Regions from separate parts of the Kitasatospora sp. NPDC093679 genome, predicted to be linked through region 1. Evidence: riboswitches for the same ligand, from Rfam matches in the RefSeq annotation. Region 1 holds a riboswitch; the other holds the start of a gene.
What was found. Region 1 has a riboswitch for glycine ahead of gcvP (aminomethyl-transferring glycine dehydrogenase). Riboswitches for the same ligand answer to the same signal wherever they lie in the genome.
Positions count from the first base shown of each region.

Region 2: another riboswitch for glycine. It lies ahead of gcvT (glycine cleavage system aminomethyltransferase GcvT); the one in region 1 lies ahead of gcvP (aminomethyl-transferring glycine dehydrogenase).

Region 1 covers NZ_JBFBDW010000049.1:44,087-51,365, forward strand. The annotation lists gene gcvP (aminomethyl-transferring glycine dehydrogenase) at 1-1,779, opposite strand, end outside; glycine riboswitch at 2,003-2,106, opposite strand; gene AB0O09_RS30210 (DUF2382 domain-containing protein) at 2,373-3,629, shown strand; gene AB0O09_RS30215 (MFS transporter) at 3,821-5,308, shown strand; gene AB0O09_RS30220 (DNA polymerase IV) at 5,483-6,889, opposite strand; gene AB0O09_RS30225 (ElyC/SanA/YdcF family protein) at 7,001-7,279, opposite strand, start outside.
Region 2 covers NZ_JBFBDW010000020.1:54,840-62,118, reverse strand. The annotation lists gene AB0O09_RS18625 (L-serine ammonia-lyase) at 1-663, opposite strand, end outside; gene glyA (serine hydroxymethyltransferase) at 873-2,141, opposite strand; gene gcvH (glycine cleavage system protein GcvH) at 2,219-2,593, opposite strand; gene gcvT (glycine cleavage system aminomethyltransferase GcvT) at 2,708-3,826, opposite strand; glycine riboswitch at 4,013-4,115, opposite strand; gene AB0O09_RS18605 (enhanced serine sensitivity protein SseB) at 4,232-5,023, shown strand; gene AB0O09_RS18600 (enhanced serine sensitivity protein SseB C-terminal domain-containing protein) at 5,213-6,100, shown strand; gene AB0O09_RS18595 (ABC transporter permease) at 6,690-7,279, shown strand, end outside.

The DNA.
Region 1 (7,279 bases):
GTCGCGCTGGGTGTCGCCGTTGGCCAGGTGGTAGGCGCGGACGGCCAGCAGGCCGGCCAGCTCGCCCTGGGAACCGGCGTTCGGCTGGATGGAGACGGCGTCGTAGCCGGTGACCTCGACGAGCTGCTGCTCCAGGCCGTGGATCAGGCTGAGGAAGCCCTGCACCTGGTCGGCCGGGGCGAACGGGTGCAGCTGGCCGAACTCGGGCCAGGTGACCGGCTCCATCTCGGTGGTGGCGTTGAGCTTCATGGTGCACGAGCCCAGCGGGATCATGCCGCGGTCCAGCGCGTAGTCGCGGTCCGACAGACGGCGCAGGTAGCGCAGCATGGCGGTCTCGGAGCGGTGGCTGTGGAAGACCGGGTGGGTGAGGTACTCGTCGTCGCGCAGCAGGGCGGCCGGCAGCGCGTCGGCGGTCTCGTCGAGCTCGCCGCCGGCGATGCCGAACGCGGCCCACAGCGCGGTGACGTGCTCGCGGGTGGTGGTCTCGTCGCAGGAGATCGAGACGGTGTCGGCGTCCACCTTGTGGATGTTGATGTTCGCCTCGAGGGCGGCGGCGACGACCTCGTCGGCGCGCTGCGGGACGCGGGCGGTGACGGTGTCGAAGAAGGCGCCGTGCACCAGCTCGACGCCGCCGGCGCGCAGGCCCGCGGCGAGTGCGGCGGCGTAGCGGTGGGTGCGGCGGGCGATGTCCGCGAGGCCGTCGGGGCCGTGGTACACGGCGTACATCGAGGCCATCACGGCGAGCAGCACCTGGGCGGTGCAGATGTTGCTGGTGGCCTTCTCGCGGCGGATGTGCTGCTCGCGGGTCTGCAGGGCCAGGCGGTAGGCGCGGTTGCCGTCGGAGTCGACGGAGACGCCGACCAGGCGGCCGGGCAGATTGCGGGCGAACTCGGCGCGGACGGCGAGGTAGCCGGCGTGCGGGCCGCCGAAGCCCATCGGCACGCCGAAGCGCTGCGAGGTGCCGCAGGCGATGTCGGCGCCCATCGAGCCCGGGGACTTGAGCAGGGTGAGGGCGAGCAGGTCGGCGGCGACGGCGACGACCGCGCCGAGGCCGTGGGCCTGCTCGATGACCGGGGTGAGGTCGCGTACGGCGCCGGCGGCACCCGGGTACTGGAGCAGCACGCCGAAGACGCCGCGCTCGGCGATCTCGGCCGGGATGCCCTCGGACAGGTCGGCGACGACCACCTCGACGCCGGTCGGCTCGGCGCGGGTCTCGATGACGGCGACGGTCTGCGGCAGGGTGTCGGCGTCGATCAGGAAGACGCCGCCCTTGACCTTGGTGACGCGGCGGGCCAGCGCCATCGCCTCGGCGGCGGCGGTGCCCTCGTCGAGCAGCGAGGAGCCGGAGGTGGCGAGGCCGGTGAGGTCGGAGACCAGGGTCTGGAAGTTCAGCAGCGCCTCGAGGCGGCCCTGCGAGATCTCCGGCTGGTACGGGGTGTAGGCGGTGTACCAGGCCGGGTTCTCGAGCACGTTGCGCAGGATCACCGGCGGGGTGAAGGTGCCGTAGTAGCCGAGGCCGATCATGGAGGTGGCGACCCGGTTGCGGTCGGCCAGCTCGCGAAGCTCGGCGAGGACCTGGGCCTCGCTGCGGCCGGCGGGCAGGTCCAGCGCGGTCAGGCTGCGGATGGCCTCGGGAACGGCCGCGTCGGCCAGCTCGTCCAGCGACGCGAAGCCCACCTGGGCGAGCATCTTCTCCTGGGCGGCGGCGTCGGGGCCGATGTGGCGGGTCTCGAAGGGGCTGGCCTGCTCGAGCTCGGTGAGGTTCGGCTGGGCGTTCATGGGGGTCGAGGCCTCCTGGTCACGGACCGGCGGGGGTACGCACGCCGGTCGGCCGCCGTGGGGAGCCGGAGACGTACGAACCCGTCAGGCCTCCCCCTCTGTCATCGGTACCTGAGAGCTTCGCCGTTTCGACGCCCGAGGGCATCTCGTCGGCTTGCACCGTCGGTGAGGGTGGTGCCGACGGCTCCTGTGCCGGCGGTCCTGCCCTGCTTTCCAGAGTGACCTGGCCCATGCGGTACGGGTGCCTGAGAGATTCCGGGGAGGAGTTGCTCCTTCGGCGCCCCTTCCCCAGCTCAGCGGGGTCGGGGACTCTCCCGCGCGGGCTCGGCGGTCGCCGCCCAGGGTACCAGCGGGACCACCGGGAATGGCGGGTGCTGTGACCGGCGTCCCACCGCCGGTGGCCGGTCCGCCGGCCCCGCCTGCGGGCCCGCGGGCCGTGCCCGTCCCCCGGACGGCCGATCACCGGCCCGGACGGCCGCTCCCGGCTCGCCGGTGACCGGTCCATGGCGTTCTGTGTAGATGGCGTCTGGCCAGCTCCTCCAGCCGTCCCGACGTCCGCGGAGACACAGGAGCAGTAGGCACTGGAGGACAGCGTGCAGACCGATATCGATCCGCGAGACCTGATCGGGCACAAGGCGGTCGACCGGAACGGTGAGAAGATCGGCACGGTCGACGAGGTGTATCTCGACGACGCGACCGGTGAGCCCGAGTGGGCCGCCGTCCGCACCGGGATCTTCGGCCGGGACGCCTTCGTCCCGCTGACCACCAGCGAGTTCTCGGGCGAGGAGCTCAAGGTCCCGTACGACAAGTCGCTGGTGAAGGACTCCCCGGACTTCGGTGTGGGCCAGCACCTGTCACCCGCCCAGGAGTTGCAGCTCTACCGCTACTACGGGCTGGACACCTCCAACGGTCGGCCGGGCCCGGAGGCGGGTCCGGCGCCCGCCGAGCGCCCCGGTGACACCGAGTTCGGCGCGGTCGCGCACGCGGCACCCGAGCAGTCCGCGGCGAACGGCCGCCCGGCGGCGAACGGCCACGGCCGGACGGACCACGCCGACGGGCAGCACGGCGGCACGCGCCACGACGGGCCCCGGCAGGAGGAGACCCGGCCGGACGGCTCCGGACCGGCCGGCTCCCGGCAGGACAGCTCGGAGAACACCATGCAGCTCCCGGTGGTGCCGGCCGGCGGCACCGTCCGCCCAGCGGCCGCGCCGACCGCCGCGCACCGGCCGGAGCGGCCGGAGCGGCAGCAGGGCGGCGAGGCCTCGGCGCACGGGCCGGTCGAGATCGTCTGCCGCGAGGAGCGGCTGGACATCAGCACCGAGTGGCACGTGCTGGGCACCGTCCGGCTGCGCAAGTACGTCACCTCGGAGGCCGTGGAGCGCCGGGTACCGGTGGTGCGGGAGCGGGTGCGGGTGGAGCGGGTGCCGGTGAGCGACGCCGAGCGGGCCGCGCTGAGCGACCAGGAGATCGCCGAGGCGGTCGAGGAGGTGACCCTGCGCGAGGAGCAGCCGGTGGTGCGCAAGTACCTGGCCCCGGTCGAGCGGGTGCGCCTGGTGGTGGAGCGCTACACCGAGGAGGAGCTCGTCCGCGAGGAGCTGCGGCGCGAGCAGGTCGAGGTGCACGACGGGACGGCGCGCCAGCCGTACGGCCCCCGGCCGGCCGACCGCGCGGCGGCCACGACCGCCTCCACCGCGGCGACCGCCGCGGCTGCCGCGGCCGGGCCCGCTCCGGCCGGTGGGCAGCCGGCGCCGGCGCCGGCACCCGCCGCGTCGGGCCAGGCGCCCGTCCAGGTCGCGGCGCGGACGGCCGCGGCGCAGCCGACCCGGCCGGAGCCGCTACGCCCCGTCTGATCCTCCGACGGCAGGACGTCCCCCGGGGTCCCGGTCCGCTGCGGCGGGCCGGGACCTGCGCTTTGCCAAAGCTTCACCGATCGATATTTGACAGACTGAAGTATCGGCCTGCATCGTTACTTCAGTTCATTCACTATCGCTCGCCTGAAGCAGTGACCGGCTTCCGGCGACCCAACGGGAGGAAACCCACCGTGAGTGAGGCCCCACAGCCCGCCGCCACGGACGAGAAGCCGAGCAGTGCGCGGGTGCTCCCCGCGCTCGTGCTGGCCATGCTGGCGTTCAGCGTGGTGCAGACCGCGGTCGTGCCGATCCTGCCGTCGCTCGCCAAGGAGCTCGACGTCTCCGGCTCCAGCATCACCTGGCTGATGACCGCCAACCTGCTCTCCGCGGCCGTGCTCACGCCGCTGCTCGGCCGGTTCGGCGACCTCCGCGGCCGCAAGCCGATGCTGCTGGTCTCGCTCGCCGGCCTGGTCGCGGGCTCCGCCCTCGCGGTCGGCACCCACTCCTTCACCTGGCTGGTCGTCGCCCGCGTGCTCCAGGGCGCCGGCGGTGGCGTGCTCCCGCTCGCCATCAGCATCGTCCGCGACGAGCTGCCCAAGGCCAAGGTCACCGGCGGCGTCGCCGCCATCAGCGCCTCCATGGGCGTCGGCAGCGGCCTCGGCCTGGTCGCCACCGGCCTGCTGCTGGAGCACTGGAGCTACAAGTCGATCTTCTGGATGGGCCTGGCCTTCGGCATCATCGCCGTCGCGCTGGTCGCGATCCGCGTCCCCAAGGATCCGGTCGTCGACAAGGAGGGCGGCGCCGACCCGCTCGGCGCGCTCACCCTGGCCGGCTGGCTCTCCGCCCTGCTGATCGCCGTCAGCCAGGGCAACCACTGGGGCTGGACCTCCAACCGCACCCTCGGCCTGTTCGCCGTCGCCGCCGTGGTCGCCCTCGTCTGGATCCTCATCGAGGTCAAGGTCAGCCACCCGCTGGTCGACATGAAGATGATGTCCCGCCCGGCCGTCGCCTTCACCAACATCTCCGGCCTGCTCATGGGCTTCGGGATGTACGGCTCCTTCATGGTCATCAGCAACTTCGCGCAGACCCCGGAGAAGCTCGCCCACTACGGCTTCACCGCCACCGTGCTGCACGCCGGCATCATGCTGCTGCCGTCCGCGCTCGGCTCGATGGTCGCCGCCCCGCTCGGCGCCCTGATGATCGCCCGCCGCGGCCCCCGCCTGCCGCTCGTCGCCGGCGGCCTGCTCGGCGCCGTCGCGATGGCCTACCTCGCCGTCCGGCACAGCCACGAGATCGACATCTACCTCGCCTCCGCCGTCTTCGGCCTCGGCGTCGGCCTCGCCTACGCCGCCATGCCCGCCTACATCAACGGCGCCGTGCCCGCCGAGCAGAGCGGCATCGCCAACGGCATGAACGCGGTGCTGCGCACCGTCGGCGGCGCCGTCGGCACCGCCGTCATGGCGGCCATCCTCACCGGCGACACCATGAAGCTGCCGATCCCGATCGCCCTGCCGACCCTGACCGCCTACGAGCACGCCTACTGGACGGCCGCCGTGATGTGCGTGGTCGCCGGGCTGGTGCCGTTCGCCATCCGCCGGATCAAGGCCGCCGACCTCCCGGCCGCCACCCCGGCCGAGGCCGCCCCCTCCAGCCCCGAGCTGGCCAAGACCGACGCCTGACGAGGCGTCTCCCTCGCGCCAGGGGACGAGGCGCGAGGGGGGCCGGGCCCCGTGGACGGTTGTGGGCATGCGACCGCGGACACGGCCCGGCCCCGCCGAGCGGCCCCGCACTGGGACGGTGCGGGGCCGCTCGCCGTTTCCACCGGCGTCCCGGGCGGCTTGAGAGCCGGGAGCTCAGGCCCGGCGCAGCGGCAGCGGGTCGGAGGGCTCCAGGTCCGGATCGTCGACGGCGAAGGTCCGCACCCGGCCCGGCGGGTCGTACGGCGTCTCGAAGCGCACGGTGACCCGGCCGACACCACTGCCCTGCACCCAGCCGGGACCGTGCTCGGCGTGGTGGACGTCCTGCCCGGGCAGCCAGCGGCGCAGCGCCGGCGGCACGGCCGGAGCCGTGTCGGCGGCGTCCGCTCCCCCGGCCTCCGCCGACGCCACCCCTGCTTCTGCCCCTGCCGCCGCTGCTGCCTCCACCTCCACCTCCGCGGCGTGCGCGGCCTGGGCGAAGAGGTCCTCCTGCGTGTAGTCGGCGAGCTGGGAGACGCCCACGCCGAGCAGCCGCACCCCGCCGGTGGTGTCGACCTGCAGGGCCAGCCGTCGGGCCGTCTCCGCGATCACGCCCTCGTCGTCGGTGGGGGCGCGGAGCGTCTCGGAACGGGTCAGGGTGGAGAAGTCGAAGCGGCGCACCTTCAGCACCACCGTGCGGCCGGAGCGGCCCGCCGCCCGCAGCCGCTTGACGCAGCGGGCGGTGAGCTGGTCGATCTCGTACAGGATGCGGTCACGGTCGGCGAGGTCGACCTCGAAGGTGTCCTCGACCGACACCGATTTGGCGTCGCGGTCGGGCACCACGGCCCGCTCGTCGTGGCCGACGGCCATCAGGTGGATACCGGTGCCGTGCGCCCGCCCGAGCAGGTGGACGAGCTCGGCCTCACCGGCGTCCGCGAGGTCGGCCACGGTGGTCAGGCCCGCGCGGCGCAGCGTCTGCTCGGTGGCCGGGCCGATCCCGGGCAGCGCCCGGACGGGCATCGGGCTGAGCACGGCCCGCTCCGAACCGATCTCCACCAGCACCAGGCCGTCCGGTTTGGCCCGCTCGGAGGCGATCTTCGCCATCAGCTTGGAGCCGGCGGCGCCGACGGAGGCGGTGAGGCCGGTTCGTTCGAGGATGTCGGCGCGCAGGTCCTCGGCGACCGCGAGCACCAGCTGCGCGCCGGTCTCCGGGTCGGCCTCGGCGAGGGCGGGGCCGTACGGGCCGGCCTCCAGGTCGACGAAGGCCTCGTCGAGGCTCAGCGGCTCGACCAGCGGGGAGCGTTCGCGCAGCAGGGCCATGACGATGTCGCTGTTCTGGCGGTAGGCGGCGAAGCGGCCGGACAGGAAGGCGGCGTTCGGGCAGAGCCGGCGCGCCTGGGCCATCGGCATGGCCGAGTGGACGCCGAACCTGCGGGCCTCGTAGGAGGCGGTGGCGACGACGCCGCGGCCGCCGAGGCCGCCGACCACCACGGGTTTGCCGCGCAGGCTCGGCTTGGCCGCCTGCTCCACCGCGGCGAAGAAGGCGTCCATGTCGAGGTGGATGATGCTCGGCACAGTCCGCACACCGCGATCATCGCGCACGGCTGTGACAAACCGGTTCGAGGCGGGCCGCCCCCGGTCCGCCGGGCCCCGCGCCACGCCTCGGCGGGGTCCGCGCCCCGCGGGTCGATACGGCTACGGCTTGGCGGCGTCCGCGAGCGCGCGGGTGACCCCGGACTCGGTCGCGCCCAGGAACTGCGGGTCGGGCCGCAGCCAGGCGTCCAGCGCCGCCTTGCCGGCCCCCGGGATCTCCCGCAGTCCGCCGTAGTACCAGGTGGTGTCGTGCGGCTCGTCCACGGCGACGGCGTACGTGTCGATGCCGGCCGCCTCGCACAGCGCCAGGGCCCGCCGCACGTGGAAGCCCTGACTGACCAGCAGGGCGTGGTCGACGCCGAACACGCGGCGGGCCCGGCT
Region 2 (7,279 bases), on a different contig from region 1:
GATCTCCAGCAGCCCGGCCCGGATCTCGGCCTCGCTGCGCCAGGCCTTCTCGTTCTCCAGCATCAGGCCGGAGATGGACAGGCCGGTCTCGCGGGTGAGCCGCAGCAGCTCCTCGCCGGTGCGGAAGGGGTAGCGCAGCACGGTGTCGTCCGGCTTGACCCGGTCGGCGCCTATCGCGTCCTCGTCGACGACGAAGCCGCCGCCGACCGAGTAGTAGGTCTTCTCCAGGACGGGCGCGCCGGCCCCGTCGTACGCGGCCAGGGTCATGCCGTTGGCGTGGTACGGCAGCGAGCGGCGGCGGTGCAGCACCAGCTGGGTCGCCGGGTCGAAGGCGATCTCGTGCTGGACGTCCTTGTCCTGGGCGAGCAGCCGCAGCCGCTTGTCGCGCTGGATGCGCTCGACGTCGAGGTCGGCCTGGTCGACGTCGACGGTGCGCGGGGAGTTGCCCTCCAGGCCCAGCAGGACGGCCTTGGGGGTGCCGTGGCCGTGGCCGGTGGCGCCGAGCGAGCCGAAGAGCTCGGCCCGGACGGAGGCGGTGCTCTCCAGCAGCCCCTCCGAGTGCAGGCGGCGGGCGAACATCCGGGCCGCCCGCATCGGGCCCACGGTGTGGGAACTGGACGGCCCGATGCCGATGGAGAAGAGGTCGAAGACGCTGATGGCCACGGGGGGACGTCCTTGTCTGGTCTCGTGGAAGGACTTGCTGGGTGACACGGAAGGGGGCACCGCGCGCACTGTCCAGTGTGCGCGGTGCCCCGGAATTCCTGGTGTCCGGCCGGGGTGAGGCCGGTCACCGGGGGACGAACCGCCGAGACCGGCCGGCGATCGGGGGCGTCGCGCTCCGATCGCCGGTCGGTCCTACCGCGGGGTGCGGATCACAGCTCGGGGTAGAGCGGGTACTTCGCGGCGAGCGCGGTCACCCGGGCCTTGAGCGCGGTGGCCTTGGCCTCGTCGAAGCCGGGCAGCAGGGTCTCGGCGATGACGTCGGCGACCTCGCGGAAGTCCTCCGCGCCGAAGCCGCGGGTGGCCAGCGCCGGGGTGCCGATGCGCAGGCCGGAGGTGACCATCGGCGGGCGGGGGTCGTTCGGCACCGCGTTGCGGTTCACGGTGATGCCGACCTCGTGCAGGCGGTCCTCGGCGTCCTGGCCGTTGAGCTCGCTGTTGCGCAGGTCGACCAGGACGAGGTGCACGTCGGTGCCGCCGGAGAGCACCGAGACGCCGGCGTCCACGGTGTCCTGGCGCAGCAGGCGCTCGGCCAGGATCTTCGCGCCCTCCAGGGTGCGGCGCTGGCGGTCCTTGAACTCCTCCGAGGCGGCGACCTTGAAGGCCACGGCCTTGGCGGCGATCACGTGCTCCAGCGGGCCGCCCTGCTGGCCGGGGAAGACCGCGGAGTTGATCTTCTTGGCCCACTGCTCCTTGCAGAGGATGACGCCGCCGCGCGGACCGCCCAGCGTCTTGTGGGTGGTGGTGGTGACCACGTCCGCGTACGGCACGGGCGAGGGGTGCAGGCCCGCGGCGACCAGGCCGGCGAAGTGCGCCATGTCGACCATGAGCAGCGCGCCGACCTCGTCCGCGATGCGGCGGAACTCGGCGAAGTCCAGCTGGCGCGGGTAGGCGGACCAGCCGGCGATGATCAGCTTGGGCTGGTGCTCCTTGGCGAGGCGCTCGACCTCGGCCATGTCGACCTGACCGGTCTTCTCGTCGACGTGGTACGCGGCCACGTTGTAGAGCTTGCCGGAGAAGTTGATCTTCATGCCGTGGGTCAGGTGGCCGCCGTGCGCCAGGTTCAGGCCCAGGATGGTGTCGCCCGGCTGGATCAGCGCGAACATCGCGGCGGCGTTCGCCTGCGCACCGGAGTGCGGCTGGACGTTGGCGTGCTCCGCCCCGAACAGCGCCTTCACCCGGTCGATGGCGATCTGCTCGGCGACGTCGACGTGCTCGCAGCCGCCGTAGTAGCGCTTGCCGGGGTAGCCCTCGGCGTACTTGTTGGTCAGGACCGAACCCTGGGCCTCCATGACCGCCACCGGGGCGAAGTTCTCGGAGGCGATCATTTCGAGGGTGGTCTGCTGGCGGTGCAGCTCGGCGTCGACCGCGGCCGCGATCTCCGGGTCGAGCGCGTGCAGGGACTGGTTCAGAACCGTCATGAGGTGGGGTCTCCCCGTGGAGCGAAGGGCTGGAGCGGGGCGGCCGCCGCACTGCGGCCGCCCCGTTGGGCGGGCGGTCAGCCGCCGATGAACGCGGTGTACGCCTCGGCGTCGAGCAGCTCGTCGGTCGCCTCAACGCGGACCTTGAACAGCCAGCCATCCTCGAACGGGGAGCTGTTCACCAGGGCGTTGTCGTCGAGGACGGCCTGGTTGACCTCCACGACCTCGCCGGTGACGGGCGAGAACAGGTCGCTGACCGACTTGGTGGACTCGAGCTCGCCACAGGTCTCACCGGCGGTGACGCCGTCACCGACCTCCGGGAGCTGGACGTAGACGATGTCGCCGAGGGCGTCGGCCGCGTGCGCGGTGATGCCGATCGTCGACACCCCGTCCACGGCGGCGGTCAGCCACTCGTGCTCCTTGGTGTACTGCAGGTGCGTGGGGTTGCTCATGGCGTCATTCTCCAGGATCGCAAGAGGGAGGGGCGTGGCCGTCCGCTGAGCGGACCGCCCCGGGCAGGACGGTTGCAGGACGGTTCAGGACGGTGCTGGGAGCGGCGGGGGCGCTCAGCGGGCGCGCTTGTAGAACGGCAGCGCCACGACCTCGACCGGCTCGGCCTTGCCGCGCACGTCGACCGCGACGGCGGTGCCGGGCGCGGCGTGCGCCGCGTCCACGTAGGCGATGGCGATCGGCTTGCCGAGGGTGGGGGAGGGCGCGCCCGAGGTGATCCGGCCGATGGGGTTGCCGTCGGCGTCGACCACCGCGTACTCGGCGCGCGGCACCCGCTTGCCCTCGGAGACCAGGCCGACCAGCTTGCGCGGCGGCGCGGACTCGGCCTCGGCGGCCGCCTGCTCCAGGGCCTTGCGGCCGACGAAGGCGCCCTCGTTGGTGGTCTTGTCGAAGCGCACCACGCGGCCGAGGCCGGCGTCGAACGGGGTCAGGTCGGTGGACAGCTCGTGGCCGTACAGCGGCATGCCCGCCTCCAGGCGCAGCGTGTCGCGGCAGGACAGGCCGCACGGCACCAGGCCCTTGTCGGCACCGGCCGCGGTCAGCGCCGACCACAGGTGCTCGGCGTCGGCCGGGGCGCAGAAGACCTCGAAACCGTCCTCGCCGGTGTAGCCCGTACGGGCGAGCCAGACCTGCCTGCCGGCGACGGTCGCGGGCAGCAGCGCGTAGTACTTCAGGCCGGGCAGGTCGGCGTCGGTCAGCGAGGCGAGGATGCCGTTCGCCTCCGGGCCCTGGACGGCGATCAGCGCGTAGGCGTCGCGGTCGTCGCGGACGACGGCGTCGAAGCCCTCGGCGCGCTCGGTCAGCGCGTCCAGCACCACCTGGGCGTTGGAGGCGTTCGCGACCACCATGTACTCGTCCTCCGCGGTGCGGTAGACGATCAGGTCGTCGAGGATGCCGCCGTCCTCGCGGCAGATCATGGTGTAGCGGGCGCGCAGCACGCCCAGCGCCGAGATGAAGCCGACCAGCGCGTGGTCCAGCATCTCGCCGGCCTGCGGGCCGGAGACGGTGATCTCGCCCATGTGCGAGAGGTCGAACAGACCGGCCTTCGTGCGGACGGCGAGGTGCTCCTCGCGCTCGCTGCCGTAGCGCAGCGGCATGTCCCAGCCGGCGAAGTCGGTCATGGTGGCACCGAGCGAGCGGTGCAGCGCGTCGAGCGCGGTGAGGCGGAGGGACATGACGGCAGGACTCCTTGGCTGCTCTGCGGGCACACGGGCGACCCTCCCGCCCGGAAACGGGCAGGACGGCGGATGGAGTCTCCCCGTCTGTCGTCAACAACCTGAGAGCTTCACCGCCACCTCAAGGATGGCGGCTTGCACCGTGGGTGGGCGCACGGCGCGGCCGTGTCCACTTTCCAGATGTGCCTCGCCCGTGCGGTATGGGTGCCTGAGAGATTCCGGGGAGGACTTGCTCCTTCGGCGCCGGCCTCGCCCCTGTGGGCGTTCCGGACTCTCCCGCGCGGGTTCGAGCGGCCAGTATGAACTTGGAGGGTCGAGCGCGCTCATCATGGCATGCCGCCGGGCCTGATGGGAGAGGGGGCGGCCCGCTAGGCTCTGTGCAGGGGACGAGCGAAGGGGCCGTACATGGGGTATCCGGCGGGCGAGGCACAGGCGTGGGCCGCACCCGGCACGGCGCCGGAGGGCGGCACCTGGCCGTCCAACGAACTGGAGCAGGTGCTCACCGCCGCGCTCGGCGACCCCGGCGCCACGCCCCGGGTGATCGAGGTGCTCGCCCGCAGCCAGGTGTGGATCCCGCTGCCGGCCGGCGCCGACCCGCAGGGCACCTCGCTGGACCTGCCGACCATCGAACTCGCCGGCACCCCCTACGTGCCGGTGTTCTCCTCGCAGGAGCAGTTCCTGCAGCACGCCCCGGGCATGGCGTTCGCGATCGCACCGGTGTGGGAGTTCGCCCGCGGGCTCCCGCTCGGCATCGGCATCGCCGTCAACCCGGAGGCGCCGGTGGGCATCCCGGTGCCGCCGGAGGGCGTCGGCGAGCTGCGCCGCGGACCGCAGGGCGACCGCACCGCCGGCGAGGTCGCCGAGGGCGCCTCGGTGGCGCTGCGCGAGCCCGAGCCGCACCAGGAGCCGTACGCCTTCCTCGCCGCGGCCACCTCCGAACTGTCCCGGCTGCCCGGCGTGCTGACGGCCCGTCGGGCGCTCGCCCGGGTGGAGGCGGACGCCCCGCAGCTGTACGTCGGGATCCAGCTCGACCCGGCCGGGCCGGCCGATCCGGTGCAGGTCAACGAGGCGCTCGGCCGCGCGCTCGGAACCGCGCCGCCGCCGTGGGGCGTCCACCTGGTGCTGCTGGACATGGCCGACGACCCCGTCGTCGAGTGGCTGCTGACCTGCGTGGCGCCCTTCTACGTCCGGGCGTGACCGCCGGTCCGGCCGGCCCGGGCGCCTGCCGGCGGGACACCGGCGCCGCCCGGGGGCATCACGAGGGGGTATGCGGCATGACGCCTGTCGGCCGCGCGCAATAGGGTGCTGCCCGGCAGTGGGCACGAGCGGCGGAAGACGGAACAAGACGGGGCACGGCGACGTGAGCGAGCGGAGCGAGGCGGGCGCATGAGCGCGGCAGCGGCAGGCGGCGGGCCGGGCCCGTGGGGCCAGGCACCCGTGGCACCGCCCGGCGGTGACCCGGGCGCCATCGAGCGCGCCCTCGGCGCGGTCGTCCCGGAGCGCTACGACGCGTACGAGAACCTGCTGCGGGCGCTCGCCCAGGGGCAGGTCTGGATGCTGCTCTGGCACGGCACGCCCGGCAGTCCGGACGCCCAGTACGGGAACATGGACATCGGCGGGCACGGCTACGCCCCCGCCGTCACCTCGGCCGAGCAGCTCGCCGCCAGCGGTTGGGCCCGCGCCCACGAGGTGATCTCCGGCCAGGAGATCGCCGCCGCGCTCTTCCGCACCCGCTGGGGCCTGTGGCTGAACCCGCACGCCCCGGGCGGCGGCGTCGGCGTCCCCTGGGCCGACCTGAGACGCATCGCGGTCGGCCTGGACCGGCTGCCGGCCGGTCCGCTGCGGATCTCCGAGCCGCGGTTGAACGCGCCGCAGTTCTACGGGCTGCTGGAGCAGCAGGCCGTGCAGACCCGTCCGCTGCGCTCGCTGCGCCAGGCGTGGGTGCAGCCCGCGCTGGGCGAGGCGTACCTGGCCGTCGGCCTGGACCTGTACGACAACTCTCCGCCGTCGGTGGAGGCCGCCCGCGCCCTGGTGCAGCGGGCCGCGCAGCTCGCCCCGGAGGGGCTGGCGGTGTCGACGGTCGCGATGGCGGACGAGTTCGACCCGGTCGCGATGTGGATGCGGGCGAACGCCCGGCCGTTCTTCGACCGCGACACCCAGTTCGGGCACCCGCAGGGCGCGGCTCCCTACCCGCCCTACGGTTACTCTCCGCAATCGGCGCCGGGTCCGCAGCCGTGGCCCCAGCAGCCGTGGCCGGGCTACCCCGGCCGCTGATCCTTTCCCTTTCCCTCCCCTTTACCCGCCCTTGTGGCGACCGTCCGCCAGCGGCGGGTCATGCCCAGGTGGTGGCGGTTTCCCGCCGTTGGCGGGCTTCCGTCAGTACCCGTCTTGACAGGCTTGTTTCAGCCGTGTGAAGAGGCGTATTCGCGGTCACAACGGGCTGCATGCCGACAGATCACAGTTAGGCATCCTTCGGTTGCCCCCTCTGGCGGAACCTCTCCCCGATGACAGAGAGTGCTGCCCACGGCCAGTGCGCGAGCCGATCCCCACAAAGGTGATCGCGCCCTGGCGACGCCGAACCGCGCGATGTGCATGCCGCGCACTCCGGCACCACGCAGGACCCGCAGTACCCCCGCAAACGCCGTGATCCGCCGCCCCGGCCCCGTGCCCGGACGGCAGGCTCCGGCACCCCGAAAACGAACTCTGCACCGCCGCACCGGCGTACGGAACCACCGCACCGCTCTGCACCGCACCTGTCGCGAACTCCGGACCGCACCGGGGTCCGGGCCCTGATCGGGCCCGGGTCGCCCCGCCGGACCGGGCCGTGGGCCGGCCACCGTCGGCGAGGGGAACGAACTGACTCATGACCACACCCACCGAGACCACCGGCTCCGCCCGGCCCGAGGCCGCACCTGCCGCCCCGGCCAAGCGCATCCAGGGCCGCTCTCCGGGCCGGATCGCCTGGGACCGGCTGAAGCGTGACAAGGTCGCCCTCGCGGGCGGCACCGTGGTGCTCCTGCTGATCCTCGCCGCGATCTTCGCGCCGGTGCTGACGGCGCTGTTCGGCCACCCGGTCGACGAGCCCCACCCGGACCAGATCAACCCGGACCTCGGCCTCCCCAGGGGCGCGTTCGGCGGCATGAGCGGCGACTTCCTGCTCGGCGTCGACCCGACGTTCGGCCGCGACGTCTTCAGCCGGATCCTCTACGGCGCCCAGATCTCGCTCACCGTGGCCTTCCTCGCGGCCGGCGTGTCCGTCCTGATCGGCGTCGTGCTCGGCGCCGCGGCCGGCTACTTCGGCGGCTGGGTCGACGCGGCGATCAGCCGGGTGATGGACGTGCTGCTGGCCTTCCCGCAGCTGCTGTTCTCCATCGCGCTCGTCTCGGTCATGCCGAACTCGCTGCTCGGCCTCGGCGGCACCGCCCTGCGCATGGGCATCCTGGTCCTGGTCAT